One region of the Azoarcus sp. KH32C genome, then DNA from elsewhere that is predicted to be linked to it. Evidence: predicted binding sites of a transcription regulator. Region 1 holds the regulator's gene; each other region holds the start of a gene.
What was found. The regulator FNR, encoded in region 1, switches genes on or off when oxygen is low (the NO sensors DNR and NnrR bind a similar motif). The targets are predictions, from matches to a motif close to TTGANCTAGNTCAA.
Positions count from the first base shown of each region.

Region 2: the regulator FNR is predicted to act here: its motif matches at 4,500-4,513, upstream of AZKH_RS11955 (hemerythrin domain-containing protein).
Region 3: the regulator FNR is predicted to act here: its motif matches at 4,677-4,690, upstream of AZKH_RS06070 (OmpW family protein).

Region 1 is NC_020516.1:3,583,514-3,593,499, reverse strand. It holds gene AZKH_RS15880 (Crp/Fnr family transcriptional regulator) at 1-143, opposite strand, end outside; gene AZKH_RS15875 (NnrS family protein) at 249-1,478, shown strand; gene AZKH_RS15870 (SirB2 family protein) at 1,482-1,877, shown strand; gene fnr (fumarate/nitrate reduction transcriptional regulator Fnr) at 1,938-2,675, opposite strand; gene hemN (oxygen-independent coproporphyrinogen III oxidase) at 2,809-4,200, shown strand; gene AZKH_RS15855 (sulfite exporter TauE/SafE family protein) at 4,337-5,044, shown strand; gene AZKH_RS15850 (MerR family transcriptional regulator) at 5,045-5,500, opposite strand; gene AZKH_RS15845 (heavy metal translocating P-type ATPase) at 5,618-8,023, shown strand; gene AZKH_RS15840 (heavy-metal-associated domain-containing protein) at 8,060-8,269, shown strand; gene AZKH_RS26375 (energy transducer TonB) at 8,275-8,610, opposite strand; gene ppa (inorganic diphosphatase) at 9,244-9,771, shown strand; gene AZKH_RS15825 (hypothetical protein) at 9,844-9,986, opposite strand, start outside.
Region 2 is NC_020516.1:2,727,815-2,737,800, reverse strand. It holds gene AZKH_RS11970 (O-acetylhomoserine aminocarboxypropyltransferase/cysteine synthase family protein) at 1-309, shown strand, start outside; gene AZKH_RS11965 (4a-hydroxytetrahydrobiopterin dehydratase) at 333-665, opposite strand; gene AZKH_RS11960 (DUF748 domain-containing protein) at 668-4,363, opposite strand; gene AZKH_RS11955 (hemerythrin domain-containing protein) at 4,567-5,016, shown strand; gene AZKH_RS11950 (DUF2249 domain-containing protein) at 5,013-5,228, shown strand; gene AZKH_RS11945 (hypothetical protein) at 5,225-6,490, shown strand; gene nosZ (TAT-dependent nitrous-oxide reductase) at 6,636-8,582, shown strand; gene AZKH_RS11935 (NosR/NirI family protein) at 8,807-9,986, shown strand, end outside.
Region 3 is NC_020516.1:1,348,047-1,358,032, forward strand. It holds gene aceK (bifunctional isocitrate dehydrogenase kinase/phosphatase) at 1-388, opposite strand, end outside; gene AZKH_RS06060 (NADP-dependent isocitrate dehydrogenase) at 747-2,984, shown strand; gene icd (NADP-dependent isocitrate dehydrogenase) at 3,217-4,461, shown strand; gene AZKH_RS06070 (OmpW family protein) at 4,786-5,460, shown strand; gene AZKH_RS06075 (DUF4212 domain-containing protein) at 5,527-5,793, opposite strand; gene fusA (elongation factor G) at 5,802-7,853, opposite strand; gene AZKH_RS06085 (hypothetical protein) at 7,945-9,513, opposite strand; gene AZKH_RS06090 (LrgB family protein) at 9,610-9,986, opposite strand, start outside.

The sequences.
Region 1 (9,986 bases):
CCCCGTTGGAAAAGGACTTCGCCTTTTTCGAGGTGGCGCTCGCGAGTGTAGCGAGCGATGTGTGCAAGGTCTTCGTCGGAAAGCTGACCGAAGAACGAAATATGACGCAGCTGGGTTGGTATGTCGGTTGGGGGTGTGGACATTACGGACTCCGGCAGGAAACTCGGTGATTTTACCGTGTCGACGGCTTGCATGACTTTATGCGTGCAACGCGCCGTCGGCTAAATGGGCTTGAGGAGCAGGAAGGAATGCAGCGACGCAACGGCAACGAATCGGGAAGCGAGCGACATATTGTCTTCGCTGCGCCGCACCGCTCCATGTTCCTGTCCGGCGCGGTCATGCTGCTGACGGCCTTCACGCTTTGGACCGTCGAAATCGCGGCGCGTGCAGGACTGGCACCGTCGATGCCATGGACCCTTCCGCCCGTATGGATGCATGCGTTGCTGGTGACCTGTGGGATGTTCCCGCTTTTCATGTTCGGCTTCTTGCTGACGGCGATGCCACGTTGGCAGGCGTTCGACGAAATTCCGCAAGCTCGTTGGCTAGGCGCATGGCGTCTTCTTGCGGCGGGCTGGGTAATTGCCGCGATTGGAATGGTGGTGCCGGGACTGCTGACAGCGGGCCTCATACTGGTGCTGGCCGGGTGGATCGGCGTGCTATGGGTGTTGTGGCAGGTCGCCCATCACGGCGATCTGGAGGCTTTGCACGCGCGGGCGATCTGCTACGCAGTGACGGCGGGCGCGCTAGCGCCGCTGGCGTGGATGGGCGTCGCCATCGGGGCGGGTCCCATTGCGGCACGCGTGGCCATCAATGCAGCCGTCTGGTGGTGTCTGCTGCCGGTATTCTTCAGCGTGTGCCATCGCATGATTCCGTTCTTCTCGACAGGGCCGATCCCCGGATATCAGGTCGTGCGGCCGGTGTGGGCGCTCTGGCTCGTCGTCGGAGCGAGCGTCGTTCATGGTGGACTGTCGATGGCCGGGGCGTCTGCGTTCAGTTGGATCGTCGACTTGCCCGCGGCCGTCGCGTCGTTGTGGTTGTCCCGTCAATGGCGACTCCTGTCGGCGCTGAAGGTGCCTCTGCTCGCGATGCTCCACATCGGTTTCCTGTGGCTCGGCATTGCCTGGTCGTTGTTCGCCATCCAGTCGACGGCCGCGTTGGGCGGAGTGCAGATCCTGGGGCTGGCACCGCTTCATGCGTTGGGGGTCGGTTTCTTCGGTTCCGTATTGATGGGGATGGTGTCGCGCGTGACCTTGGGCCATTCCGGCCGGAAGCTGACCGCAGACCGGCTCACCTGGGGCCTCTTTCTGACGCTCGAGTTGGTGGCGGTAACGCGGGTGTTCGCTGAATTGGTGCCCGCAGGATGGGCGCCGTGGGCGATGCTGGTCTCCGTTCTCGGGTGGGTCGGCGTGTTCGGCTCATGGGCGGTCCGCTATGTGCCGATCTACCTGCGTCCGCGCGCCGACGGCCGTCCGGGGTGAGCGATGTATCTTGCCGTCAAGCACTTGCACATGTTCTGCGCCGCCCTGAGCGGCTGCGGCTTCCTGCTGCAGGGTGTGTGGATGATGCGTCGCAGCCCGTTGGCCAATCACAGGGTGACGCGTACTTTGCCGCACGTGATCGACACGGTGTTCCTCGGCAGCGCGATCGCGCTGGCGACGATGAGCGGGCAGTATCCCTTCCTTTCTCCCTGGGTGACCGCCAAGGTCTTTGGCCTGGTCGTCTACGTCCTGCTCGGGGCTGTCGCGTTGCGGCGCGGCGCGACGATGCGTATCCGTGTCGCAGCATTCGCTGCGGCCGTCGTGACCTTTCTGTGGATCGTGTCGGTTGCCGTTACCAAGAATCCGGTGGGCTATCTGGCGTTCGTCGCTGGTTCGTGATCCCGCTTTCGGGCGATTCCGGATGGCGAGCGACGGCAGGACGCACCTGCCCGAAAACGCTCAACTCCGGTGAGGATGCTGGATCAGCTTCTTCAGGCCGGCGCTGTCGAGGATGCGGATGTGCTTCTGCTGAACGGCAATCAGCCCTTCTTCCTGGAAGCGCGAGAACGCACGGGAAACGGTTTCCAGCTTGAGTCCGAGATAGGAGCCGATTTCCTCCCGGGTCATCCGCAGGTGGAATTCGGCCGCCGAAAAGCCCCGCGCCGTGAAGCGCTGCGACATGTTCAGCAGGAAGGCCGCAAGCCGTTCTTCGGCGCGCATCGATCCGAGCAGCGTCATGACGCCGTGATCGCGCACGATCTCCCGGCTCATTACCTTGTGGAACTGCAACTGCAGGCCTTCGACGACCCGCGAGAGTTCTTCCAGCTTGCTGTAGGCGATCACGCAGACTTCGCTGTCTTCCAGCGCCACGGCGTTGCACGAGTGCTGCTCGGTGCTGATACCATCCAATCCGATGATCTCGCCTGTCATCTGGAAGCCGGTGACCTGCTCGCGCCCGTCCTCGAGAAGCACGTCGGTCTTGAACGAACCCGTCCGGATCGCGTAGATCGCCTCGAACGGATCCCCTGCGCGATACAGGTGCTGCTGCCGCTTAATCTTGCGGCGCGCACCGACCAGTTCGTCGAGACGGTCGATTTCGTTTTCCGACATCCCGAACGGCAGGCACAACTCGACGAGGTTGCATTGCGAGCATGCCACCTTGAGACCGGCAACCGTAATCGGCACCGTCGCCTTCATTTGCACGATAATCTGGTTTCCTCTACAGAGATGCGGTGGATGCGGATAAGCTGTGAAATGCTAAGTTGATCCACGTCAACCACAAAAGTGCTGCTTTTTGAGATCGTACGAAATGCACTCTACCGACACAACCATGACCAGTCAGAAAGATCTAGTCTTCGATCAGCAGTTGATTCGTCGCTTCGACATCAACGGGCCGCGTTACACCTCCTATCCGACGGCCGACCGCTTCGTGGAAGCGTTCGACGCACGTGCCTTGCGCGACTGGCTGGCTCAGCGCGGGGTCGGAGGGGTCAGTAAGCCGCTTTCATTATACTTCCACATCCCCTTCTGTAACACGATCTGCTACTACTGCGCGTGCAACAAGATCATCACCAAGGATCACGCACGCTCGGCGAAGTACCTCAAGTACCTCGAGAAGGAAATGGATCTCGTGGCGGCTTCGCTCGGCGGCAGCCGGCAGGTCACCCAGCTGCACCTGGGCGGTGGTACCCCGACCTTCCTGTCGCACGACGAAATGCGCGAGCTGATGGAGTCGGTGCGCAAGCGTTTCACGCTGGTGCCGAACGGCGAGTACTCGATCGAGGTCGATCCGCGAAAGGTCGATTTCGAAACCGTGAAGCTGCTCGCTGACCTCGGCTTCAACCGCATGAGCGTCGGGGTGCAGGATTTCAACGAGGATGTGCAGGCTGCGGTCAACCGCATCCAGAGCTTCGATGAAACCAAGCTCGTTATCGATTCGGCGCGTGCCACCGGCTTCAAGTCCATCAGCATGGACCTGATCTACGGTCTGCCGCGCCAGAACATGATCAGCTTCAATCGCACGCTGGAACAGGTGCTGGAGCTGTCGCCGGACCGTATTTCGCTGTACAGCTATGCGCACCTGCCGGGCTTGTTCAAGCCGCAGCGCCGCATCGCGGTCGAGGACATGCCGACGTCCGACACCAAGCTTCAGATCCTCCAGTTGGCGATTCGCCGGCTGACCGAGGCGGGTTACGTCTATATCGGCATGGACCACTTCGCGAAGCCCGACGACGAGCTCACCGTCGCGCAACGCCAGGGGCGGTTGCACCGCAATTTCCAGGGCTATTCGACGCAGGCCGAGTGCGATCTGCTTGCCTTCGGCGTGTCGGCGATCGGCAAGATCGGGCCGGTGTACTCGCAGAACGTGAAGACGCTCGACGAGTACTACGACATACTCGATCGCGACGAACTGCCGGTGCTGCGCGGCATCGAGCTGACGGCGGACGACCTGCTGCGCCGCTCGATCATCCAGGCGCTGATGTGCCATTTCGAGCTGTCGATCGAGTCCTTCGAAATCGCCCACCTGATCAAGTTCGACGAGTATTTCGCCGAGGAGCTTCAGGATCTGCGTGCGATGGAAGAGGCCGGACTGCTCAAGGTCAGCGACAAGTGGATCAGCGTGCTGCCTCCGGGGCGCTTGCTGGTGCGCGGCATCGCGATGGTCTTTGACCGCTACCTGCGTGCCGACCGCGAGCGGGCTCGTTACTCCCGCGTGATCTGACTTTGTCTGCTGCCCTGGTTCGGGTGGCTGCGTGCCAGGCGTGAAGGTGTTAAAGTGCGGGCGTTTTTCAACGCCCGCATTGCTTTTGCCGCCGCGGCCTCACGCTCCCGGCAGTCATCGAGTCGTGTAATTTCGCATGCCTGAAACCGGCTACGTCGCAGCTTTTCTGATCGGCCTCCTCGGAGGGACGCACTGCGTAAGCATGTGCGGCGGCATTGTCGGGGCGCTCACCGTGAATCTTCCGGGGCGTGGCCGAGCTCAATGGCCGATTCATCTCGCGTACAACGTCGGTCGTGTCGTGACTTACACGGTGCTCGGCGGATTGTTGGGAGCGCTGGGAACGGTCGGCTTGTTGTTCAATAACTTCCTGCCGGTGCAGTTGGGCCTCTATGTGCTCGCGAACCTGATGCTCGTTGCGCTGGGCCTGTATCTGACTGGTTTTACGCGGCTGCTGACCCCGATTGAGCGCGCTGGAATGCATCTGTGGCGCCATGTCCAGCCTTTTACGGCACGCTTCCTTCCCGCACGCTCGGTGCGCCAGGCTCTGCCCTTGGGCTTGCTGTGGGGCCTCCTTCCCTGCGGTCTCGTGTACAGCGCGCTGACGACTGCGTTGGTGACCGGGTCTGCGGGCCGCGGCGCTGGACTGATGCTGGCCTTCGGTCTGGGTACGTTACCGAATCTGATGTTGGCGGGGATGTTGTTCAAGCGTTTCCGCGACGTCACGCGCAACGGCAGGGTGCGCCTCGCGGCGGGTCTGCTCGTCCTCGGGTTTGGCGTTTTCGGGCTCTTCAACGCCCCGACGCTGGGTGGCGCCCTGTGGCGCGGCGTGGTCTGCGAGGTGTGATCAGCGGTGCGTCTTGCGGCTCGCGCGTTTGGCCGCAGCTTGCGCAGGTTGTAACGGGGGCTGGGGTGTCGCAAGGGCATGCAGGATCGGGCAGGGCGTTTCTGCATCCGAGTGTTCGCAGCATCTGACGAGGCTCTCGAGCGCAGTCCGGATTTCTTCCAGCTGGCGGACGCGCGATTCGATGTCGGCAATCTTCGCCTTCGCGAACACGCGCGCGTTTTCGCGGTCCGTCATTTCGTCGAGATCCAGCAATTCGGAGATTTCGTCGAGGCTGAAGCCGAGCGCCTGTGCGCGCCGGATGAAGTGCAGGCGCGCCAACTCGTCGCCGCCGTAGGTCCGAAACGCTCCCTTGCGCGACTGCGGTTCCGGTAGCAGACCTCGGCGCTGGTAATAGCGGACCGTTTCGACGCCGACTCCAGCGGCGCGCGCCAAGGCACCGATCGTCAGATTGTTCATGGCGGGGCTTGACTCCGTACTTTGGTACGGGGTTTAGACTGCCATCAATCTGGGCGCCGGGCAATGCCGATAAGGTCGGTTGTCGGTGCGACAATGAACTCAGTCTGTGAGCCGATCATGAACAGTCCCGTACCGAAACTGAGTCATCCCGCGATCGAACTGCCGATTTCAGGAATGACTTGTGCCGCGTGTGCGGCCCGCATCGAAAAGGTCGTCAATCGCCTGCCGGGCGTCAGCGCGAACGTGAACTTCGCCGCGGAGAAGGCGCGGGTCGTGTTCGATGGGCCCGAGGGTACGCCCGGACAGGTGATCGGGGCGATCCGGAAGGCGGGGTTCGACGTGCCGCCGGCGCAACTCGAGTTGGCGATTTCGGGAATGACATGTGCCGCCTGTGCGGCGCGTTTGGAAAAGGTGCTCAACCGGCTCCCTGGAATCGAGGCGAGCGTCAATTTTGCGACCGAGCGGGCGGTCCTGAGGTATCAGCCGGGCCTCGTGAGCGCCGACGACATCGGACAGGCGGTGCGGCGTGCGGGCTTCGAGGGCACTGAGACCGGGGCGACGACGCGGGAACGCGATCGCGAGCGCCAGGCCCGGGCATGGAGAGCGGAGTTCCGGCGCTTCTGGATTTCGGCGCTTCTCACCTTGCCCTTGCTGGTGCAAATGGGGGCGATGTTCGATGGCGGCTGGGCGATGGCGCACGACATCCTGCCGCGCTGGTTGCAGTTTGCGCTGGCGACGCCGGTGCAATTCTGGATCGGCGCGCGGTTCTATCGCGGCGCGTGGTCGTCCCTTCGGGGCGGCGGAGCGAATATGGACGTGCTCGTCGCGCTCGGGACGTCGATGGCGTGGATCTACAGTGCTGTCGTGACGGTGCTTGGACGACACGATCTGCACCTCTACTTCGAGGCCTCGGCGACGATCGTGACCCTGATCCTGCTCGGCAAGCTGTTGGAGGCGAGGGCCAAGGCCCGCACGACGGCTGCGCTCGATGCGCTGCTGCGTCTGCAGCCGAGGATGGCGTATGTCGAGCGCGGAACCGAGATCGTCGCGGTGCCGGTCGACAGTCTGCGCCCGGGGGATGGCTTCGTCGTGAGGCCGGGCGATGCAGTGCCGGTCGATGGCGAGGTGGAGGCTGGTGAGTCGTCGCTCAACGAGGCGATGCTGACTGGGGAGAGCATGCCGGTCGACAAGCGTCCCGGGGACAAGGTCTTCGCGGCGACGATCAACGGCCAGGGGGTGTTGCGCTGCCGTGCGACGGGCGTCGGGGCGCATACGCTGCTCGCCGGCATCATCCGCCTCGTCGAACAGGCGCAGGGTTCGAAGGCGCCGGTGCAGCGGCTCGCGGATCGCATTGCGGGCGTGTTCGTGCCGGTGGTGGTCGCGATCGCGGCTGTGACCTTTGTCGGTTGGTGGTGGCTGGCCGGAGATTTTGCGCAGGCGTTGATCTGCGCGGTCGCCGTGCTCGTCATCGCGTGTCCGTGTGCGCTCGGGCTTGCCACTCCGACGGCGATCATGGTCGGGACGGGGCAGGGGGCGCGCGCCGGGATGCTGGTGAAGAACGCCGCGGCACTCGAACTGGCCGAAAAGATCGGCGTTCTGGTGGTCGACAAGACCGGCACCCTGACCGAAGGGACTCCTGCTGTCAGCGAAGTCGTGCCGGCGGAAGGCTGGGATCGTACAAGTCTGCTGTCGATCGCAGCGGCGCTCGAGCAAACGAGTGCCCATCCCATCGCGACGGCAATTGTCGCTGCAGCCGGCTCGGAGGGCGCCATGGTGCCGGTGTCGACCGCCGTGAGTGCCGTGGCCGGGAAAGGCGTCAGAGGCGTCGTCGGGGGGCGCCAGGTGCTCGTCGGGAGTCCTGGTTTGCTCGCGGAGCAGGGCGTGGTCGTTCCGCAGGCAGCCTGTGATGAGCTTGCCGGGGCGGGCAGGACCTTGGTGGCAGTGGCGGCGGATGGCGCCTTTGCAGGCCTGATCGGCGTCGCGGATCGTGTCCGGGCGGATTCGGCGGCGGCTGTGGCGCGGCTAAAGGCTCGCGGCCTGCGTGTGGTCATGTTGACCGGCGACCATGCGGCCACCGCCGCGGCGATTGCCGCCCAGACCGGGATCGACGAATGGCGTGCGGGGGTGTTGCCGGGCGACAAGGCGGAGGTCGTCCAGTCGCTGGCGCGGGACGGCATTCGGGTCGGCATGGCCGGTGACGGGATCAACGACGCGCCGGCGCTTGCCGCGGCCGACGTTTCGTTCGCGATCGGGGTGGGCGCGGACGTCGCCGTGGAGGCGGCTGACATTACGCTGGTCCGGAACAGTCTGCACGGCGTCGCGGATGCGATCGACCTGTCGCGCGCGACCTTGTCGAAGATCCGTCAAAATCTCTTCTTTGCGTTCATCTACAACGTATTGGGCATCCCGCTCGCGGCGTTTGGCTTGCTCAATCCGGTGATCGCAGGCGCCGCGATGGCGATGAGCTCGGTGTCGGTCGTCACCAATTCCTTGCTGCTGCGGCGTTGGACGGCGGGGCGATAGGGGCGGACGATAAGGTTTTCCAGGAGGACTCGAATCATGGCGGAAGTGACATTGAAGGTCGGGGACATGAGCTGCGGTGGCTGCGTGCGCAACGTGACCACCGTGTTGAAGGGCTTGTCCGGTGTGGAGGACGCCCAGGTTTCGCTCGAGGCGGCGCAGGCCGTGGTCCGCTACGATCCGGCGCAAGTGAGCGTTGACGTGATGCGAGCGGCGGTCGAGGAGGCCGGCTTCAGCTGCCCGGCTTGAAACGTCTAGTCCTGCAGCCGGAAGGCGATCGGGACGCGTAGCCAGCTGTCGATGGGGGTGTCGCCCTGACGGGCAGGGACGAAGCGCCAATTGCGTACCGTTTCCCGGGCTGCCTCGTCGAGTCGCGGGTGCCCACTGCTTTCCGCGACGTCGATGTTGGACGGGCGTCCGTCGGCAAGCACGCGGACCCGCAGCATGACCGTGCCTTCCTCGCCCGCCCGCCGCGACATGCGCGGGTAGCTCGGTGATGGGTTCTGCAGGTAGGCTGCGTCGAAGCGTGCGCTGACCGTTGGGGTTTGTGACTCCGAGGCGGATTTGACTTCGCTTCGAGCGCTGGCCATCGCCGTGGGGCTCGTCGGAGGGGGCGCGACGGGCTGCGGCGGCTGTTGGTCGGGCAGCGGAGGCGGCAAGTTGCCCTGCGGGGCCGGCGCCGCAGGAGTCTCGAGCCGTGCCGCGACCGGCGGATGTGGCGCTTGGGGAGTGCCGCCTGCTCTTTGTTGCGCCATTCGCGGTGGCGTCGTGGGCGCAGGTGGACGTGCTTCGGCCGCGGTGGGCGCGGGGATGGGGGTGGGCGTCGGGTCGGGACGCGGAGCGATCGCCGTCCGGCGTTCGGGGGCGATGAGCTGAACGCTTATCGTTTGTGTGTCGGGTCGGGGTTCCGGCAGAGCGGCGCCGTTCAGCCCCGAAAGCGCCAGCAGTCCTGCCGCATGTGCCCCGGCGACGAAGGTCAGCCATCCCCAATGGATCGAGCCCCTTCGGAGGGGGGATCCCGGAGCGGGGAAGCGTCGAGGCGAAATGGGGGGCATCCGTTGCTGCAGCGGGTTTGTGCCGTCGGAGGCCGGATTATATATGGACGCCTGCCCGCGAACCTGCCCGAATGCGCGCTGTCCTGTCAACGGAGAATGGGAAGAGGGCAGCGAAAAGAGGCTATTTCCACATATAATTCAGGCCAAATTTTTTAACGGGAGGAAGATATGGGTTTCGACCAGGTCAAGGCCGGCAAGGACGTGCCGAACGACATCAATGTCATCATCGAGATCCCGGCGCAAGCCGATCCGATCAAGTTCGAGGTCGACAAGGATAGCGGCGCGGTTTTCGTCGACCGCTTCATGGGCACCTCGATGCGTTATCCGATCAACTACGGCTACGTGCCGCACACCGTCGCCGGTGACGGCGATCCGGTCGACGTTCTGGTCGTGACGCCCTTCCCGCTGCTGCCGGGCGTCGTGATCCGCTGCCGTCCGGTCGGCGTGCTGAAGATGGAAGACGAGTCGGGCGTCGACGCGAAGGTCGTCGCGGTTCCGGTCGCCAAGCTGACTCCGCTGTACGACAAGGTGCAGAGCACCGACGATCTGCCCGAACTGCTGATGAAGCAGACCGTGCACTTCTTCGAGCACTACAAGGATCTCGAGCCGGGCAAGTGGGTCAAGGTTCTGGGCTGGGGCACGGTCGAGGACGCGAAGCAGGAAATCCTCGACGGCCTGAAGAACGCCGCGAAGTAAGTTCTGCCGGATCCGTCCGGGATCAATGAAAAGGCCCGCTTGCCGCGGGCCTTCTTTCTTGGGCGGGGGATCTCAGCTGGTGATGCAGTCGCTTGCGAGAGGTTTGTTCGTTTTGGCGTCGAGCAGCATCCCTTTCCACGGCAGGTCGATCCATACGAGGCCGTTTGCCTTGTCTTCGTAGCGAGGCAGGCCGGATGACGAGATGTTGCGGGCAA
Region 2 (9,986 bases), 860 kb from region 1:
CACGCCGACTATCCGCTCGTCCGCCGCTACATGGGCGGCCGTGCGTCGGGCATCCTGACTTTCGGCGTCAAGGGCGGGCGTGAAGGCGGAGGTCGCTTCCAGGATGCGCTGAAGCTCGTGACCCGACTGGTCAATATCGGCGACTGCAAGACCCTCGCCTGCCACCCGGCCTCAACCACCCATCGCCAGCTGTCACCCGAGGAACTGGTGCGCGCCGGCGTGTCGGAAGACATGATCCGCCTGTCGGTCGGCATCGAGCACATCGACGACCTGATCGCGGACCTGGATCAGGCTCTGGCAGCCGCCTGACGGGAAGATACGCGGCCGGCGCCCTATTCCGGCGCGGCGGCATCGATGAACTGGGCGAGCGCGAGGTCGCGCTCGCTCAGGCCGCCTGCGTCGTGTGTGCTGAGCGTGATGTCGACCCGGTTATAGACGTTGGACCATTCCGGGTGGTGATCCATCTTTTCGGCCATCAGCGCCACGCGCGTCATAAACGCGAAGGCTGCGTTGAAGTCCTTGAAGCGCAGCGAGCGGTGGATTGCGTCGCGGTCGGGAATCTCGGCCCATAACGGCAAGGCGGCTAGCGCGGCCTGCCGTTCGGAAGCGGTTAGCTTTGAGATCATGGAGTCCTCCTTAATCCTGATGCGCCGAGCGGTGTCCAACGTTACTTCAGGCTGAACAGTGTGCGTCGGCCTGCCCCGCTCTCCTTTGCCTCGTCGCCGCTCGGTCCCTCGATGTGGGGATTCAGGACGAAGATGCGTTCTGCCGACACCTTTCCGTCCGCCAGGAGCGCATCCTTGACCACCTGGGCGCGCAGTTGCGCGAGTTGGCGCAAGGCGTTGTCGTCGACCGGCGTATTTGCCATTAGCAGCGCCTCCATCTCCGCCGCCGGGAGGTCCTTCAGCAGTCCGATCGCATTGCGCGGGCGCTTGAAATCGGCATCGCGGTAAACCTGCTTCAAGAAGACCTGATACTCCGTCGTGTCGATCGGGACGTCGTCGAGTGAAGGCGCCTCCGTGCCCTTGCGCAGCATTTCCTTGAGTTTAGCCGCCTTGATCTGGCGTTCAAGCAGCACCCGCTTGATCCCTTCGGTATCGGTCGCCGGGTCCGCACGGCCGGTGATTTCGAGCTCGACCGCGGGGCGATCGGCCAGCGCATGTGCGAGATTGGCGATCTTGTCCGTCGCGGCCTTCTCGAGGTTTGCGCGGCCTGGGGCGTAGTCGATATACGACAGCTCCTCGCCCCCGCCGAACATGGAGCCGAGGAGCGAAAATGGCGAGGTGATCGCCTTGCCGATCAGATTGATGAATGCCTTGAAGACGATCCCGGCCACGCTGAATTGGGGATCGTCGAGCGAGCCGCCGATCGGTACGCTGAGGTCGATTTCTCCGCGGCTGTTCTTGAGCAGCGACACGGCGAGCCGCACCGGCAGTTTGAGCGCATCCGGGCTCTCGACCACGTCGCCGAAGGTCAGCTGATCGAGGAAGACCCGATTGGTGGCGGTGAGCTTGCGATCCTCGATGCGATAGTTGAGATCGGCCGAAAGCTTGCCTTTGGCGATGCCATATCCGACGTACTTGCCGGAATAGGCCGAGATGCCGGTGAGCTCGAAGTCCTTCACCGACGCTGCGATCTTCAGGTAGCGATCCTGCCGGAACGGATTCAGCTCGCCGGCGACCGTCACCGGGGCGCTGTTGTCGACCTTCCCGCGCAGATCAAGCTTTGCGATCGTGGACGGGTCGGACGACAGGCCGGTCAGCTCGCCTTCCATTCCCGTGAGATTGGCGTCGTAGTTCGGGCGGATGAAGCGGTCGCTGAAGGCGATGTTGCCCTTCTGGATGGCGATCCTGCCGATCGCGATTGGGACGACCGGTTCGGGAGGGGGCGGAAGGGTCGCCTGGGCCGGCGCCTTAGTCGGTGCGGTGGACGGCGCGGGCGGAGCAGTCGGACCGGGGGCCGTTGTCTTGTCGCCCGATTCGCCCTGTGCCCGGATCTCGCGCAGGTTGAGGCGGCCTTTCTCATCGAGAATGAGGCGGGTGTAGAAGTCGTTGAGCGAAATTTCGGCGATGGCCAGCGCCGGTGGTTCAGTACGCAGGTCTATTCCGGTCACGGCGAGACGGCGCAAGCGGACGAAATCGGTGGCCTGCAGCTTGTCGATCGATGCGAAGTCGTCGACACCGACGTCGCCCTTGAAGCTTGCCTTGATAGTGCCGTCTCGCTTCTGATCGAAGGTGAGCGCACCGCGGGTCGTGAGCTGGCCACGGGAAATGGCGATGTTGACGGCCTCGGCAACGTAGGGTTGCAGGGGCAAGAGATCCACGCTGCGCAGGTCCAGCCGCAGATCGCCTTTCAGCGGATCGAGCGCGACCGAGCCGGTGACGCCGATCCGGCCGCGCTTGTTCACGCGCGTGGCAAGGTCGATACGGGTCGTCGCGCCTTTTGCGGTGCTAATGCCGTCCGCCGTGAGCTTGAATTCTTCGGCCTGCATCACGATCGGCGTGCCCTGAGTCTGGTCCTCGAAGCGGATCGACCAGTTGTTCAGGGCGAGGCGGTTGAGGGCAAGGTTCCAGGTGGGCGTGGCCGGTATGGAGGCGGTCTTGGCGGGGGCTTTCGCGGCGCCCTTGGGCGGGGCTTTTGCCTGGGCTGTGGTGCCGGGGGGCTTGTCTCCCAGGAGCTTCAGGGCGTCGAGTTGCCCATTCTTGTCGCGGATGCCGTTGATGACCGTTCCCGTCGATTCGATCGAACCGATCCCCAGCGTATGGTCGGCAGGATTGACGCTAACGTCGCTCACGCTGAGGCGCGGAATCTTCACAAGTGTGCCCTTTTGGCCCTTGAGTCCGATCTCGAAGTCACGCAGCGCGATCGATTCGGCCTTTGCGGAGACGAGAACAGTGTCGCCCGCAGCTTTCACCGCGTAGGAAACGGTGGCGTCAAGCTGGCCATTGCGGATCTCGCCGCCCGGGATCTGGTCGGCGTAATACGGCAGATAGCGGCCGACGCCGAAACCTTCGGCCACGGCCCTCCCCTCGATCTCGCGCCCGGCCACTTTCAGCTTTGCCTCGTGGGTGAAGCGCTCGCCACTGTCGGTGACGAATGCCGCCGTTATGTCCGTGACTGCATCCGGGGCGTTCCCGAGATTCTTGACCTCGATGGAGAGATCGCGCAGTTCCGTGCGGAACGGCGCCCCTCCGGTACCGGCATCTTCAATTCGAAGGGTCGCGCCGCTGAGGGCGAAGCGGTCCAGAAGGAAGGCCGGTTCAGCTTTCGCCGCCGACGGCGCTGCAGGCTTGGGGGCGGATGAAGTTTCGGCGGTCGGCGCCGGAAGTATCCGCTGGAGGTTCAGCCGGCCGTCATCGAGCCTTGCGAGATCGATTTCCGCTCCTGGCATCGACACTTCGCCCAGATGGATCTTTCCTGCGAGGGGCTGCACGTCCACGAGGGCCATCGTGAGCGACGGGAGTTTGAGGAGCTGCTTGCCGCCATCGTCCTGCAGCTCGAAGTCGGCGAGCTCGAGGGTTCCTTTCAACGCGACCGCGGGCTCCCCGGTCTGCGGCTCCGCGAACGACAGTTCTAGGTCGGTCGAAACGCGCCCGGAAGGGACGCGGAAGGCCGGCTTGAAGGGGAGATACGCCAGATACGGTGTGAGATCGAAGTTGTCGAGCTTGAAGTCGAGAATGGTGTCCCGCGTCGTGCTGAACGGCCGGCTTCGCCCCGAAATCTGCATCGGACGGCCATTTATTGTCGCGGCAATCGAGGGTTCGACGAAGAGCTCGATTTTGACCGGGAGATTGGAAATGAACGGCAGGCCGATATTGATCGCCGTGAGCTCGTGCTTGACGCCTGTCGTCTGGTCGTCGACGAGCACCGCGCCATTGATCAGCTGGAGGTTGTTGAGCGAAAACAGCGCCGGTGATTCGTTCTCGTCTTTGGGCCGGGCGGCGATCTTTTCGACGACGTCGGTCCAGCTGTGACGGCCCCCCTCGAGCAGCGCGATGTGGATCTGCGGTGCTTCGACGCGTACCTCGCGCAATACCGGTGCAAGACGGAAGATGGATTCGGCTTCCATATTGACGTACAGGCTGCCCAGCGAAAAGGCATCCGGGCGTCCATCGGCTTCCGCGAGGTGCACGCCGCGAGCCGTGAGCGACAGCGCGAAGGGGTTGATGCTGACTTCTTCGAGGCTCGCCGACCGCCCCGTGAATTCGGCGATCGCCTTTTCCGCGAAATGGCGAACGATTGGAGGAAGAACGAAAAACCCGAGCAGGGCGATCGTAACGAGTATGCCTACCAGCCATTTGGCAGCGCGGTAGGCACGGACACGGTCGATGCGCATGCGGCGTTCCTTCCCTTCAGCAGTCATGCATTGCTCCATGGAATGGGGCGTCAGTCAGAAAGCCCATGACGGGAATCTATCAGGCCGCACGGCGGCTGTGAATCGACGGTGCAAGCGGGCGTTTCAGGCTCAAAAAGTAACTTCATCCGGAATCTGAACCCGTTTGATACTGATCAAGGAGGGAGAGATTGGATCTCGGACAATTGAGACACCTGACCGGAGAGCCGACCATGACCCAGATTACCGCCCTGATGACCGATGATCACCGTGCCTGCGACGAGGCCTTTGCTCGCGCCGAAACCGCTGTTTCCAAAGGCAAGTGGGACGACGCGAAGAGCGCGCTGCAAACCTTTGTCGACGCATTGCAGGCCCACTTCGACGCCGAGGAGTCCATCCTGTTCCCGAAGTTCGAAGCGGCAACCGGCATGGCCGGAGGGCCGACGTACGTCATGCGCGGAGAGCATACCGAAATGCGCAGCGCGCTCGAGCGGATGCACGAGGCTCTGAGCAACCAGGACGCGGACGAGTATGCCGGCGAATCGGAAACGCTGCTGATCCTCATGCAGCAGCACAACATGAAAGAAGAGAACATCCTGTATCCGATGTGCGACGCGCATCTGCCCGGCGCAGAGCTCTCGTCCGACCTGAAGGACCGGCTCGGTGCCGGGGCGCAGGCATGACGAAGGTCATCGACGCACGGGGCCTGGAGCCTCCCCAGCCTTTCGAGTTGGCAATGGACGCGATTGCCGACCTGCAGAAAGGGGAAGGTTTTCTGCTTCTCTTGGATCGAATGCCGCACCCGCTGCTGCGGCTTCTCGACCGGGACGGATACCGACATGAGAGTCGCGTGCAGGATGACGGTTCGGTCGAAGTGAGGATCGACTATCCATGATGCCCCCCGGCCAGAGCCTCAGCTACGATGCGGCGCCCTGCTTTTCGACGCCGCTGCGCTTCTTCCTCACGGCGCCGCTGTTCGGAGTTGCGGCCGGGGCTCTGCTGTTCGGGATGCCTGAACTGCTCGATTCGCGCTGGACGCCCGGCGCGCTAGCGCTGACGCATCTCATCGCCGTCGGCTTCATGCTGTCGGTGATGCTCGGCGCGCTGTTCCAGGTATTGCCGGTCGTTGCCGGGGCGGTAATTCCGTTGTCAGGGACCGTTTCGGCGCTCGTTCACGGCGGGCTGAGCATCGGCGCCGCTTTGCTCGCGCTAGGACTCGGCGGCGGCTTTCAGGTCATGCTGCTGCCCGCGATGGTTCTCCTCGGCGCGGCGCTGACGCTGTTTCTGATTGCCGCGACGGTGGGACTGCGTCGGGCGCCCATCGCACAGGCGACGCCACGCGATCTGCGCCTTGCGCTCGGCGGCTTCGCGGTCGCCGTATCGCTCGGCATCGCGCTCGCGCTCGTCGTGACGGGCCGCGTCACCCTGCCCCTGCTGACGGCGCTGAAGCTGCATATAGGGTGGGCCTTGCTCGGCGGCGCCGGGATGTTGTTGGCCGCGACGAGCTGGGTCGTGGTGCCGATGTTCCAGATCACGCCGAATTACCCGGCGCACATGACCCGCTTCTGGGCAACCGGCACGGGTGCAGTGCTCGTCGCCTGGAGCGCCGCGGTTCTTACCGGGCACGATGCGACCGAGTTCGCCTTGCTGCTGGCGATCGCAGCGGCCTGCATCCTGTTTGCAGTGACCACCGTCCGCCTGCAACGCCAGTCACGACGTACCGTCCCCGACGTGACGATGCGGGCGTTCCAGCTCGGCATGGGGTCCTTCATGGCCGGGCTCGCTTGCGTGCTGCTTGCGCAACAGTCAGACGGAGCGCTGTGGCCCGTGCTGGCCGGCATCCTGATCCTGCATGGCGGCTTTGTCAGCGTGATTGTCGGCATGTTGTACAAGATCATCCCCTTCCTCGCCTGGCTCCATCTGACGCAGGATCTGGGGAAGGCGCCGAACATGAAGAAGCTGCAGCCGGATGCGCCGGTGAAGCGACACCTTTCGCTCCACGGCGCCGCGATTGTCGTGCTGCTCGCGGCAACTGTCGTCGGCCACCCGCTCGGGATCCGCTTCGCCGGCCTGGTGCTGATCGCCGAGTTCGTCCTGCTCGCCGCCAACACGGTCAAGGTGCTGCGCGCCTATCGCGCCGTTCGCGCGGCCGCCTGAGCGCCATCGCGACAAATCTTCATTCTTAACCGGGATCAAGGATTTCGCGTCCCCCGGTCCCTAGAGTGCCTCCCAACCTGCAGATTGCCAGATTCGCGAAGTGCGCCAAGGCATGCAAGTTTCGATTATCAGAAGGGAGTCACAGATGAGCCAGGACCGTATCAAGGACCAGAAGCATGACGGCCAACCAGACGTGAGCCGTCGGAAGTTCCTCAACACCGCCGCCTTTGCCGGCCTTGCCGGCGCGAGCATGACCGTCGGGTTGTCAGCATGCAAGCAGGAGGAGAAGGCCGCTCCCGCCGCGGCGCCGGCCTCCGCTCCCGCCGCAGCTTCAGAGGCCGGGAAATATGAAGTCGCGCCGGGCCAACTCGACACGTACTACTCGTTCTCAAGCGGCGGCCATTCGGGCAACGTCCGCATCTATGGTCTGCCTTCAGGCCGCGAACTGAAATGCATCCCGGTATTCAATACCGACTGTCTGGTCGGCTGGGGCATCACGAACGAATCGAAGGCCATCATTGGCACGAAGCCGGACGGCAGCCTCAAGTATCAGACCGGCGACACCCACCACGTGCATCCGTCGTACACCGACGGCACGTATGACGGCAAGTACCTGTTTGTCAACGACAAGATCAACAGTCGCCTGGCCCGTGTCCGTCTCGACACGATGGAGTGCGACAAGATCACCGAGCTGCCGAACGTGCAAGGCTTCCACGGCACTTTCCCGGACAAGCGGGACCCGGTCGACGCCTCGATCAATCACACGACGCGCGTCTTCTGCGGCGCCGAGTTCTCGATTCCGTTGCCGAACAACGGCCACAATATCGAAAAGACCGCCGAGTATCGTTCGCTCTTCAGCTGCGTCGACTCGGAGACCATGCAGGTCCGCTGGCAGGTGCTGATCGACGGCAACTGCGACCTCGTCGCGACCTCCTACGACGGCAAGCTGGCGGCGACGAACCAGTACAACACCGAGATGGGTGTCCATTACCCCGAGATGATGTCGGTCGAGCGGGACGCCTGCCTGTTCTTCAACGTCGCGCGTATCGAAGAAGCGGTCAAGGCCGGCAAGGTCACCTACATCGGCGACTCGAAGGTGCCGGTGGTCGACGGTCGCAAGGCCGCCAACGCCGATCCGAAGACGGCGCTGACCTGCTACGTGCCCATCCCGAAGAATCCGCACGGCGTGAATATCAGCCCCGACGGCAAGTACTACGCCTGCTCGGGCAAGCTCTCGCCGACCGCGACGGTGATCGAGCACGAGCTGGTGCTGAAGTGGTTCGAAGGCGAAATCAAGGAACCGCGCGACACGGTCGTCGCCGAGCCCGAGATTGGCCTTGGACCCCTGCATACCGGTTTCGACAACAAGGGCAACGCGTACACGACACTCTTCCTCGACAGCCAGATCGTGAAGTGGAACGTCGAAGCCGCGATCAAGGCGTACAAGGGCGACAAGAATGTGACCGTGGTGCTCGACCGCATCGACGTGCACTACCAGCCGGGCCACGGCTTCACGTCAATGGGCGAAACGAAGGAAGCCGACGGCAAGTTCTTCATCTCGGACAACAAGTTCTCGAAGGACCGCTTCCTGCCGGTCGGCCCGCTGCACCCGGAAACGGCGCAGATGATCGACATCAGCGGCGACAAGATGAAGCTCGTGGCCGACCACTCGGTGTTGTCGGAGCCGCATGACTCGATCGTAGTCCGTCGCGACATCATCAAGACTCGTCAGGTGTACAACATGGACGAGTTCCCGAACGCCGTGAAGGATCCGAAGGACTCGGGCGTGTTCCGCGATGGCAAGAAGGTCACGGTCAAACTCACCGGCCAGGCGCCCGCCTACAGCATGCCGGAATTCACGGTCAAGAAGGGCGATGAGGTCACGATCATTCTGACCAACCACGACAAGGTGGAGGATCTGACGCACGGCTTCGCGATTCCGAAGCACGACATCAACTTCATCGTGAACCCGCAGGAAACCAAGTCGGTCACGTTCAAGGCCGACAAGCCGGGTATCTACTGGTGCTACTGCACGCATTTCTGCCACGCACTGCACCTGGAGATGCGTAGCCGCATGATTGTGGAGCTGTAAGCGCTCCGACTGAACCGCGCCGGAATAGCATGGATTCCGGCGCTGGTCCGCGCCCCCGGGAGCGGGGGCATCGATGGGTGACTGTTTTCGAGGGGCTTCGGGCCCCTCTTTTTTCTGCGCTTCTGCCACGCGAAGTACTTTTCCCCAAATGAACTTGACCGGAAACAATTACAGGTCGGGGCGGGATTCCTAGACTTGCGGCAATCTCACCAACGGTAACCGTGATGAAGCTTCCGGTCCTGATTCGCCTGTTCCTGCTCACCATCGTCGTCTTTTTTGCGCCCTCATCCGCCTTCGCCGATACCTACGAGGCGAAGCTGCCGGCCGAGATGAACAGCTCGCCCGATCTGTGCAAGTACGTGCCCTGCAACGAAGTGCTGCCGGGCGCGACCGTCTTTTCGGAACGCAAGGGTCAGCCGCCCTATGTGGAGGGGTATTCCGAACAGAATGGCCAACGCAAGCTCGTCGGCTATGTGATGCTGTCGACCGACATCACGGACACGCCGGCCTACTCCGGCAAGCCCGTGATCACGCTGATCGGGATGGACACGCAGGGGCACTTCGTCGGCGTGAAGATCCTCAAGCATTCGGAACCGATCCTGCTCCTGGGCATCCCCGAATCGGCACTGGTCCGCTTCAACCAGCAGTATCTCGGCCAATTCATCGGCAGCAATATCGAGATCGGCCAGTCGCGACCCGCGGAGAACATCATCGGCCTGGACGCGATCTCCGGCGCGACCGTGACCGTCATCGCACAGAACCAGGTGATGATGAAATCGGGCACTGCAGTCGCCCGGCAGGTTGGGATCCTGAAGCCGACGATTCGCGAGCAGGCGAAACTCGTCGAGACGGGCGCGAAACCGGACTGGGCGGCGCTCGTAAAGGAAGGCAGCGTCCAACGTCTCGTCGTCAGTACCGAGCAGGTGGGAATGCCGCGCGGCGGCAAGCCCTTTATCGAGCTCTGGTTCGGCTACCTCAATCAGCCTGACATCGGCCGTGCAATTCTGGGCGACGGACCTTATCGCAGCCTGATGGCCAGCTTGAAGGAAGGCGAGCATGCGCTGTTCGTGATCCGCACCGACGGCACCCAATCCTTCAAGGGTTCGGGCTTCGTGCGGGGCGGCATCTACGACCGCGTCCAGATCCGCCAAGACGGCGATTCCTTCACTTTCCGCGATCTCGACGCAGCGAACCTGTATGGAATCGCGGCCCCCGGCGCCCCGGCCTTCACCGAATCGTCGATCTTCATCATTCGCTCAAAGGCCTTCTCCGCGGCTTACCCGTGGAAATTCGTCTTCCTCGGCAATCGCGTCGACCGTGCGACTGGCGCCCGCAGCTTCGCGAACTTCGACACAGAATACTGGCTGCCGGCGACCTACTTGCAGGGCGGACGGCCCGAGGTCG
Region 3 (9,986 bases), 2.2 Mb from region 1:
GGCGGGCGAACAGGTAGTCGTTGTTGAAATAGGTGCGGTGCAGGATCTTGCAGCACACCGAGTTGAAGAAGGTCTCCGCGAGCTCCGGTTGCTTGTGGCGGATCAGGATGCCGATGTAGTGGAGCTTGACCTGCTGCCAGGTCGCGTCGTCGAGCGAGTCGGCGTTGAACTCCTCGTGCAGGCGCTTGACCGCCTCTTCGACGCGGTCGTCGTAGAACTGCACGCGGTCACGTACCGCGTTGAGCAGCGCGTGCCATTCGGCCGCCTCGAAGCACTCCTTCGCCCGGCGCGAGGTCTCGCGGAAGATGCGGTAGTGCTTGTTGAAGCCCTCGATGAGCGTCTGCGCGATCGACTGGGCGACCAGATTCTCTCCCATGAGCGCTTCCATATGTCCCCCGTCTCGTGGTGCTTGCGTGGCAAGCGGAAACAGCCGTGCATTTTAGCGCGATCGCGCCTCGTAGCCGCTGATGCCGCCCGCGCGTGCTCTGTCCCGATCGACCAAAGCAGGCCGCTTAGCAGCGCTGCCGCGGCGGCGGGGCAAGATGGTCCGAGTATTGCTTAAGATGTCTTATGTCTTATATAAGATGAAGATTAGTGTTTTCACTACGTGCAACGCCATTTCGCGGTTTATAATGGACCGCCGCCAGAAAATGTCCGGGTGCGTTCAAGCCTTTCACGGATGTGTCTCGGCCGGTTCCTACATCCGCTCGGCTTCGCGCCAAATAGAGATAAAGAGGGAGAAACGCATGACAACCAAGAGTCCGACGATCATCTACACGCTCACCGACGAGGCTCCGCTGCTGGCGACCTACTCGCTGATGCCGATCATCGAGACGTTCACCAAGCCGGCTGGCGTCGAGATCGCGAAGAGCGACATCTCGGTCGCGGCCCGCGTCCTCGCTGAATTCTCGGATTACCTCAAGGACGAGCAGAAGGTGCCGGACAACCTGGCAGAGCTCGGCCGCCTCACGCAGGATCCGGACACCAACATCGTCAAGCTGCCGAACATCAGCGCCTCGGTCGCGCAGCTGATCGCCTGCGTCAAGGAACTGCAGTCCAAGGGCTACGCGATTCCCGACTACCCGGAGAACCCGGCGACCGAAGAAGAAAAGGCGCTCAAGACCCGCTACGGCAAGTGCCTGGGTTCCGCGGTGAACCCGGTGCTGCGCGAAGGCAACTCGGACCGGCGCGCGCCCGCGGCCGTCAAGAACTATGCGAAGAAGCACCCGCATTCGATGGGCGAGTGGAAGCAGTGGTCGCAGACCCATTGTTCGCACATGGAGCACGGGGACTTCTACCACGGCGAGAAGTCGATGACGCTCGACCGCGCGCGCAACGTCAAGATGGAACTGCTCACGAAGAGCGGCAAGTCCATCGTGCTGAAGTCGAAGGTTGCGCTGCTCGACGGCGAAGTCATCGACTCGATGTTCATGAGCAAGAAGGCGCTGTGCGAGTTCTACGAGAAGCAGCTCGACGACTGCCGCGAAGCCGGCATCCTGTTCTCGCTTCACGTGAAGGCGACGATGATGAAGGTCTCGCACCCGATCGTCTTCGGTCACTGCGTCAAGATCTACTACAAGGAAGCCTTCGAGAAGCACGGCAAGCTGTTCGACGAGCTGGGCATCAACGTCAATAACGGCATGGCGACGCTGTACGAGAAGATCGCGACCCTGCCGGAATCGAAGCGCGACGAGATCATCCGCGACCTGCACGCCTGCCAGGAGCACCGTCCGCGTCTGGCGATGGTCGACTCCGCCAAGGGCATCACGAACTTCCATTCGCCCAACGACATCATCGTCGACGCCTCGATGCCGGCGATGATCCGTGGCGGCGGCAAGATGTGGGGCGCCGACGGCAAGCAGTACGACTGCAAGGCAGTCATGCCGGAATCGACCTTCGCCCGCATCTACCAGGAGATGATCAGCTTCTGCAAGTGGCACGGCAACTTCGACCCGGCCACGATGGGCACGGTGCCGAACGTCGGCCTGATGGCGCAGAAGGCGGAGGAGTACGGTTCGCACGACAAGACCTTCGAGATCCCGGAAGCCGGCGTGGCCAATATCACCGACCTCGACACGGGTGAAGTGCTGCTGAGCCAGAACGTCGAAGAAGGCGACATCTGGCGTATGTGCCAGGTCAAGGACGCCCCGATCCGCGACTGGGTCAAGCTCGCCGTGACCCGCGCGCGCAACTCCGGCATGCCGGCGGTGTTCTGGCTCGACCCCTACCGTCCGCACGAGAACGAGCTGATCAAGAAGGTGCAGACCTACCTGAAGGATCACGACACGACCGGCCTCGACATCCAGATCATGTCGCAGGTGCGTGCGATGCGCTTCACGCTGGAGCGCGTCTTCCGCGGCCTCGACACCATTTCGGTGACCGGCAACATCCTGCGCGACTACCTGACCGACCTCTTCCCGATCATGGAGCTGGGTACATCGGCCAAGATGCTGTCGATCGTTCCGCTGATGGCCGGCGGCGGCATGTACGAGACGGGCGCGGGCGGTTCGGCGCCGAAGCACGTGCAGCAGCTCGTTGAGGAAAACCACCTGCGTTGGGATTCGCTCGGCGAGTTCCTCGCGCTGGCGGTGTCGCTCGAGGACATGGGCATCAAGACCGGCAACGCCAAGGCCAAGCTGCTCGCCAAGACCCTCGACGAGGCGACCGGCAAGCTGCTCGACAACGACAAGTCGCCGTCGCGCCGCACCGGTCAGCTCGACAACCGCGGCAGCCACTTCTATCTCGCGCTGTACTGGGCCCAAGCCCTCGCCGCGCAGAACGAGGATGCCCAGCTGAAGGCGCACTTCGCGCCGCTGGCGAAGACGCTGGCCGAGAACGAGCAGAAGATCGTCGCCGAGCTTAGCGCAGTGCAAGGCAAGCCGGCGGACATCGGCGGTTACTACTTTGCCGACCAGACGAAGGTTGATGCGGTGATGCGTCCGAGCGCGACGCTCAACGCGGCCCTGGCCGCCGCGAACGCCTGATTTTCCGGGTTCCGGGCATGACGAAGCCAGCGCGAAAGCGCTGGCTTTTTTCATTGGTACGGCCGCGGACGAGGTTCGATTTCTTGGGCCGCATCAAGAACCGGCGGGGCGTGATTAGCGATAATATTCCACTGCATTTCGGCGACGCTGCCTCCTCCGCCGAAGTGGCCCGACCCAGGCTTGCAGTAGAAAGTTGAGTCAATCGACACGAGTTCCTATAGAGGGAGTAGAAATGAGCGCATCTCACGTCAAGGTTCCCGCTGCTGGTCAAAAAATCGTTCCAGGACAACCCGTCCCGAACAATCCGATCATCCCCTTCATCGAGGGCGACGGCATCGGCATCGATATCACTCCCGTGATGATCAAGGTGATCGACGCGGCGGTCGACAAGGCTTACGGCGGCAGCAAGAAGATTCACTGGATGGAAGTCTACGCCGGCGAGAAATCGACCCAGATCTACGGCCCGGACGAGTGGCTGCCGAAGGAAACCTTCGACGCGCTGAAGGAGTTCTCCGTGTCGATCAAGGGGCCGATGACGACCCCGGTCGGAGGCGGCATCCGATCGCTGAACGTCGCGTTGCGCCAGGAACTGGACCTCTACCAGTGTGTGCGTCCGGTGCGTTACTTCAAGGGCGTACCCTCGCCGCTGAAGCAGCCTGAGCTGACCGACATGGTCATCTACCGCGAGAACACCGAAGACATCTACGCGGGTATCGAATGGCAGGCGCTGTCGGACGGCGCGAAGAAGGTCATCGCCTTCCTGCAGAACGAAATGGGCGTCAAGAAGATCCGTTTCCCGGAAACCTCGGGCATCGGCATCAAGCCCGTGTCGATCGAAGGCACGACCCGCATCGTGCGCGCGGCGATCAAGTACGCGATCGAAAACGACCGCAAGTCGGTGACGATCGTGCACAAGGGCAACATCATGAAGTTCACGGAAGGCCTGTTCCGTGATACCGGCTACAAGGTTGCGCAGGAAGAGTTCGGCGCGCAGCCGATCGACGGCGGCCCGTGGTGCAAGTTCAAGAACCCGAAGACCGGCCGCGAGATCGTCGTGAAGGATGCGATCGCCGATGCCTTCCTGCAGCAGATCCTGCTGCGTCCGGCCGAGTACGACGTGATCGCGACGCTGAACCTCAACGGCGACTACATCTCCGACGCGCTGGCGGCGCAAGTCGGCGGCATCGGCATCGCTCCTGGGGCAAACATCTCGGACCAATACGCCTGCTTCGAAGCGACCCACGGCACGGCGCCGAAGTACGCCGGTCAGGACAAGGTGAACCCCGGTTCGCTGATCCTGTCGGCCGAAATGATGCTGCGCCACCTGGGCTGGAAGGAAGCGGCCGACCTCGTGATCAAGGGCATGGAGGCGGCGATCGGCGACAAGGTCGTCACCTACGACTTCGCCCGCCTGATGGACGGGGCGAAGGAAGTGTCATGCTCGGCGTTCGGAGATGCGATGATCGCCCGGATGTAATACTCTGGTCCCAGGAACCCGCTGCGGCGGGTTCCATTCTCGAAAACCCGCCTTCGCGTTGCGACGGCGGGTTTTTTATTTGTGCGTGGCAGCACCGCACCTGGAAGGACGCCAGTCCTGCCGCAATCCGCTTGCCGCACGGTCTCCAGCGAGGCCGGCTGAGGCTCTTCGAGCGTCGGCGACGATGGGCCAACGGTCCCGAGATTCCTTCTCTATTGATCTTCGTCAAACATGGGCGAGATTTTTGTGCGCTGCAAATATCCACTACTGAAAAGTGGGTAAAATCCCCCATTATTTAAGCGCACTATGCATAAGGGGTAAGTTATGAGATATTCTATCATCATTGCGTCCATGCTTGCGGCAACCGTCGCCCCGTTGGCTCACGCATACAAGCAGGGCGACGTTGTCGTCCGCGCGGGTGCGGCTACGGTCGATCCGCAGACTGAAAGCTCGGAGATTTCGACGACGGTCACCGGAAAAATCGCGGGCACGAAGGCGACCGCCGACGCGAACACGCAGCTGGGCCTGACTCTCAGCTACCTCGTCACCGATCACGTCGGTGTCGAACTCCTGGCCGCCACGCCCTTTACTCACCAGATCGGGGTCAAGGGTCTCGGCAGCGCGATCGACGGCAAGTTCGGCGAGGCGAAGCAACTTCCGCCGACGGTCTCGGTGCAGTACTTCCCGCTGGATGCGTCGTCGAAGCTGCAGCCCTACGTCGGTGCCGGCCTCAACTACACGGCCTTCTTCGACGAGCAACTCACCGACCGCCAGCGCGCGAACGGCTTCTCCAAGCTGAAACTGAGCGATTCCTGGGGTCTTGCGCTGCAGGCAGGCGTCGACTACCAGCTGACCGACCGGCTGGTGCTGAACGCTGCGGTCTGGCGCATCGACCTGCACACCGAAGCGACGGCGCGCCATAGTGCGCTGGGGAAGGTCAAGGTCGATGTGGACGTCGATCCGTGGGTGTACATGATCGGCGTTGGCTACAAGTTCTGATCGGGCTTCAAAGCCGACCAGGCGAAACGGCGACCGCTAAGGCGGTCGCCGTTTTTCTTTAAGCCCTCAGCGTTTCTCGCCGACCTGATACTTGCGATCGAGATAGTTCATGCCGACGACGTAGATCCCGATCAGCACCAGGAAACTGATCAGCGAACCCTGGGCGAAGATGTAGAAGCCGAGCGGGAAGTCCATGAAAGTGTAGCGGTTGAGCTCGTCGGCGTAGTATCCGGCGCCGAAGGTCACCAGACACCACACCGACAGCAGCGAGAACGTCAGGAACAGCGTTCGGTGCCAGTAGGCGCGGTGCCGGGGAGTCAGCGTTGTCGTCATCGGCTGCCTTACTGAGCCGTGCTGCGATTCGCATGCGCCTTCATGAGGCGTTGCTGCACGTCGCCGGGTGCAGACTCATAGCCGGCGGCGGTGAGGGCGAATTCGCTTTCGCCCGCGCAGATCGCCTTCAGGCGCGCCTCGAAGCCTTCCATCTCGGCGAGCGGCACGGTCGCAGTCATCAGCGTCCAGCCGTTTCCGGCGCCTTCGGTGCTTGTCAGGTGACCACGCCGGCCCGCGAATTCGGCGCTGATGTCGCCGAAATGACTGTCCGCGACTTTCACCGCCACGGTGAGCAGCGGTTCGAGGATGACGGGCCGGGCTTCGAGCAAGGCTTGCAGCGTCGCATGGCGACCGGCGGTGACGAAAGAGACCTCGTTCGAATCGACTGCGTGGCTCTTGCCGTCGACGAGCACGACGCGCACGTCCTGCACTGGAAAGCCCGCGAGCGCCCCTTCGGCCAGTGCCTGGCGCACGCCTTTTTCGACCGCCGGCAGAAAGTTGGTCGGAATCGTGCCGCCCTTGACCTCGTTGCCGAGCTCGATGCCCGAGCCGCGCGGCAGTGATTCGACGCGCAGCGCCACTTCGCCGAACTGACCGGCGCCTCCGCTCTGCTTCTTGTGGCGGTAGCGCGATTCGGCCTTCCCGGCGATGGTTTCACGGTAGGGCACGGAGGGGGTGGCGGTGTCGAGCTGGAGATTCCAGCGGCTTCGCAATTGCTCGAGGACGATCTTCAGGTGCAGTTCGCCGAGCCCGCGCACGACGGTTTGGCGGGCCTGCGCGTCGAAGCCGACTTCGATGCAGGGGTCTTCGTCGGTGAGGCGAGTCAGCGCTTCGGCGAGCTTCTGCTCATCGCCGTGCTTCTGCGTGATCAGCGCGAGGCCGAAGACCGGCTGCGGGTAGCGGGACGGTGCGAGATGGTAGGCGTCCTCGTCGTGGGAATCGTGGAGCACGGCGTCCGGGTGGATGTCGTCGACGCGCGCGACGGCGCAGATGTCCCCCGGCACGCCGAGCGGGGTCTCGACCTGATTCTTGCCCTGCAGGCGCAGCAGATGCGAGACCTTGAAGCTCTTGCGGGCGTCGCCGATGTAGAGCTGGGTGTTGGGCGTGATGCTGCCCTGGTGAATGCGGAAGAGGCCCATCTTGCCCCGGTAGGGGTCATTGGCGACTTGGAAGACGTGGGCGATGACGTGGCGCGACGGATCGGGCGCGACCTCGACCGGTTCGGCGGTGCTGCCCTGGCCTCTCAGGAACTTGGGCGGATTGCCTTCAGTGGGGTCGGGCATCAGGCGGCCGAGGATGTCGAGGAGCTCGCGCACGCCCGCGCCGGTGCGGGCCGACACGAAGCAGACCGGGATCAGGTGGCCTTCGCGAAGGGCCTTTTCGAACGGTGCGTGGAGTTGCTCGGGATCGAGCGATTCGCCCTGCTCGAGGTAGCTTGCCATCAGCTCTTCGTCGAGTTCGACGACCTGGTCGACGATGGCGTCGTGGGCGCCCGAGACCGACGAGAACGCGGGGGCTTGCGCGGTGTCCGGCGTGAAAAAGCAGTCGATGACGCGGTCGCCGCCGGCGGCGGGCAGGTTGATCGGCAGGCATTCGCGGCCGAAGGTCGCGCAGAGTTGCTCCATCAGTGCGCCGAGCTCGGCCGGGGAGGCCGCGTCGATCTTCGAGACGACGATCAGGCGACATTTGTCGGCCGCGCCTTCCATCATCCGGCGGGTGCCGCTTTCGATGCCGGCCGCGGCGCTGACGAGCACGGCGGCGGTTTCGACGGCCGGCAGGGCCGTGAGCGCGCGGCCGGCGAGGTCGGGCAGTCCGGGGGTGTCGAGAAGATTGACCCAGTGGCCGGCCCACTCGAGGTGCGCGAGCGAGGTCGCGAGCGAGTGGCCCATGGCCTTTTCCTGAGGATCGAAGTCGGACACAGTGTCGCCCCGTTCGATCGTGCCGGCGGCGCCGATCGCGCCGGATGCGACGAGCAGGGCTTCGAGCAGGGTCGTCTTGCCGCAACCGGCATGGCCGAGCAGGGCAAGGTTGCGGATGTCGTGCACCGAGGTGGGTGTCATGTCGCTTCCTCCCGAGGTTGTTGGGTGGAAGTTTCCACCTGTCCTAGCGACTGCGCAACGGTTTTGCAGCGGTTACCGTTGCGCAGTCGTGTCAGGCACTGCGCAGGCCCAGGATGCGTGTGAGCGCAATCGCTGCCAGCGGCACGGCCAGCGTCAGCACCAGCACGACAAGGAGGAGTTCGCCGAGCTGCGAGTAGTCGGCCGGAACCGTCACCGCGCCGGTCGCGGAGTCGCGCACTTCGCGGCTGATGACGTAGATTTCGTTGAGGTATTTGGTGCCGAGCTGCGCCGCCGACAGCGCGAGGTTCGTGAACGAGGCCATCACCGCGAAGTAGGTCGCCTTCAGGTGCGGGGGCGCGGAGTTCGCGATCCACGCGAGCATCGGCACCATCGAGACCTGGCCCAACGGGGATTCGAGCGCGGTGTTGGCGATCGCGATGAAGCGGGCGTCGACCACGCCGCCGGTCAGCGCGGCCGTCCATTCGTGCAGTCCGTGGTACATCCCGACCAGCGGCAGCGACAGCAGGGTGCCGGTGACGGTGAGGAAGATGACAATCTGTGCGATCGACTTTTCGGCCATGAAGCGCCGGAACAGGAACAGGCCGGCGAGTGTGAGGATGCTGGTGATGAGGTCGAGGCGCGACAGGAAGCCCTGGTCGAAGCCGAGGACGTCGATCATCCACCAGCTCGCGCCCGCCCCCGGGCCCGGCATCGCACGGAAGACGAAGATCACAATGATGGTGCCGAGCAGCGTGCGGCGCGATGCATCGTCCAGCTCGCGCACGAGCCGCAGGATCATGAAGCCGATCACCGCGAAGGAGCAAGCGAAGATCAGCTCCTCCCCGTATTCGAGGCCGGACAGACCGGTCGCGATGGTGAGGGCAACGAAGGCCGCACTGCCGCCGAGGATCGTCCAGTTCGGAGCGGCCTTTTCTTCCGGCTCGTGGACCAGTTTCCGGATCGAATCCGCGTCGTGCCCGAGGCGGGCGAGCCGGTGGGCTTCACGCCGCTTGAGCAGGCCGCCGAGCATGACGCCGCTGACCGACAGCACGGGAATGATCAGCGCGAGCTCGTAGATACGCAGGTAGATCGCGATCTTCTGCGCTTCTGGCAGGCTTTCCGCTCCGGCGAACATGATGACGTTGGCGAGCGAAACGAGCACGGTGCCGCCGATGATCGCGACGCGCCCGAGCATCTGCATCGTCGTGTGCATCAGGCGCACTGTTTCGGCAGGGTAGGGCGCGCCCTGGGCGTCGAGCCGCGGCACCGCCTCGACCGTCATCGCGTCGGCCACCGCGTCTTGCATCACATAGCCGACCGGCGCGAGCAGCGTCGACAGTACGAACCAGGCCTCGGCGGGCATGAAGCGCCGCATGTCGTCCGGATGGCCGATGAGACCGATCATGATCATGAGGCTCGCGGCGATCAGGATCGCGCCGAGATACACGAGGCCTGCCTTGTGCCGCCACAGCAGGTCGACGAGATGGCCGATCGGCATCTTCAGCGCCCACGGGATGCCGGCCCAGAATCCGAGACCCGCGAGGAAGGCGGCCGAGAGCCCGAGGTAGTCCTTGACGAAGAAAGTCCCGACGATGCCGGTCAGGCCGGATACCCCTGCCGCGACGTAGACCATCAGCGGCGGCAGGTAGGAGAGCCGCATTTCGCGGCCGAGTTCGAGGATGTTGCGGTCGAACCAGCGGAGCAGCGATTTGAACAAGTCGGAGTTCCAGTCGAGGTTGTGAAGGAAGGGGGGGGCTCAGCTGAAGAGGCGCCCGAGCCAGGGCAGGATCCACGGCAGCGAGGCGGCGGTCAGCAGGCCGTTGAGGCCCATGGCGAGCGCCGCGAAGGCGCCGCATTGTTCGCTGACCTGGAAGGCGCGTGCGGTGCCGATGCCGTGGGAGGCGATGCCGATCGCGAAGCCGCGTACCGCGTGATCCTCGATGCGTAGCAGGCGGTAGACGTAACGTGCGCCGACCGCGCCGAGGATACCGGTGCTCATGACGAGGACCGCGGTCAATGAAGGCAGCCCGCCGAGGCGTTCGGCGACCGCCATCGCGATCGGCATCGTCACGCTCTTCAGCGCCATCGACATCACCGACTCGTGGCTCGCGCCGAGCAGTGCCGCGATGCCGA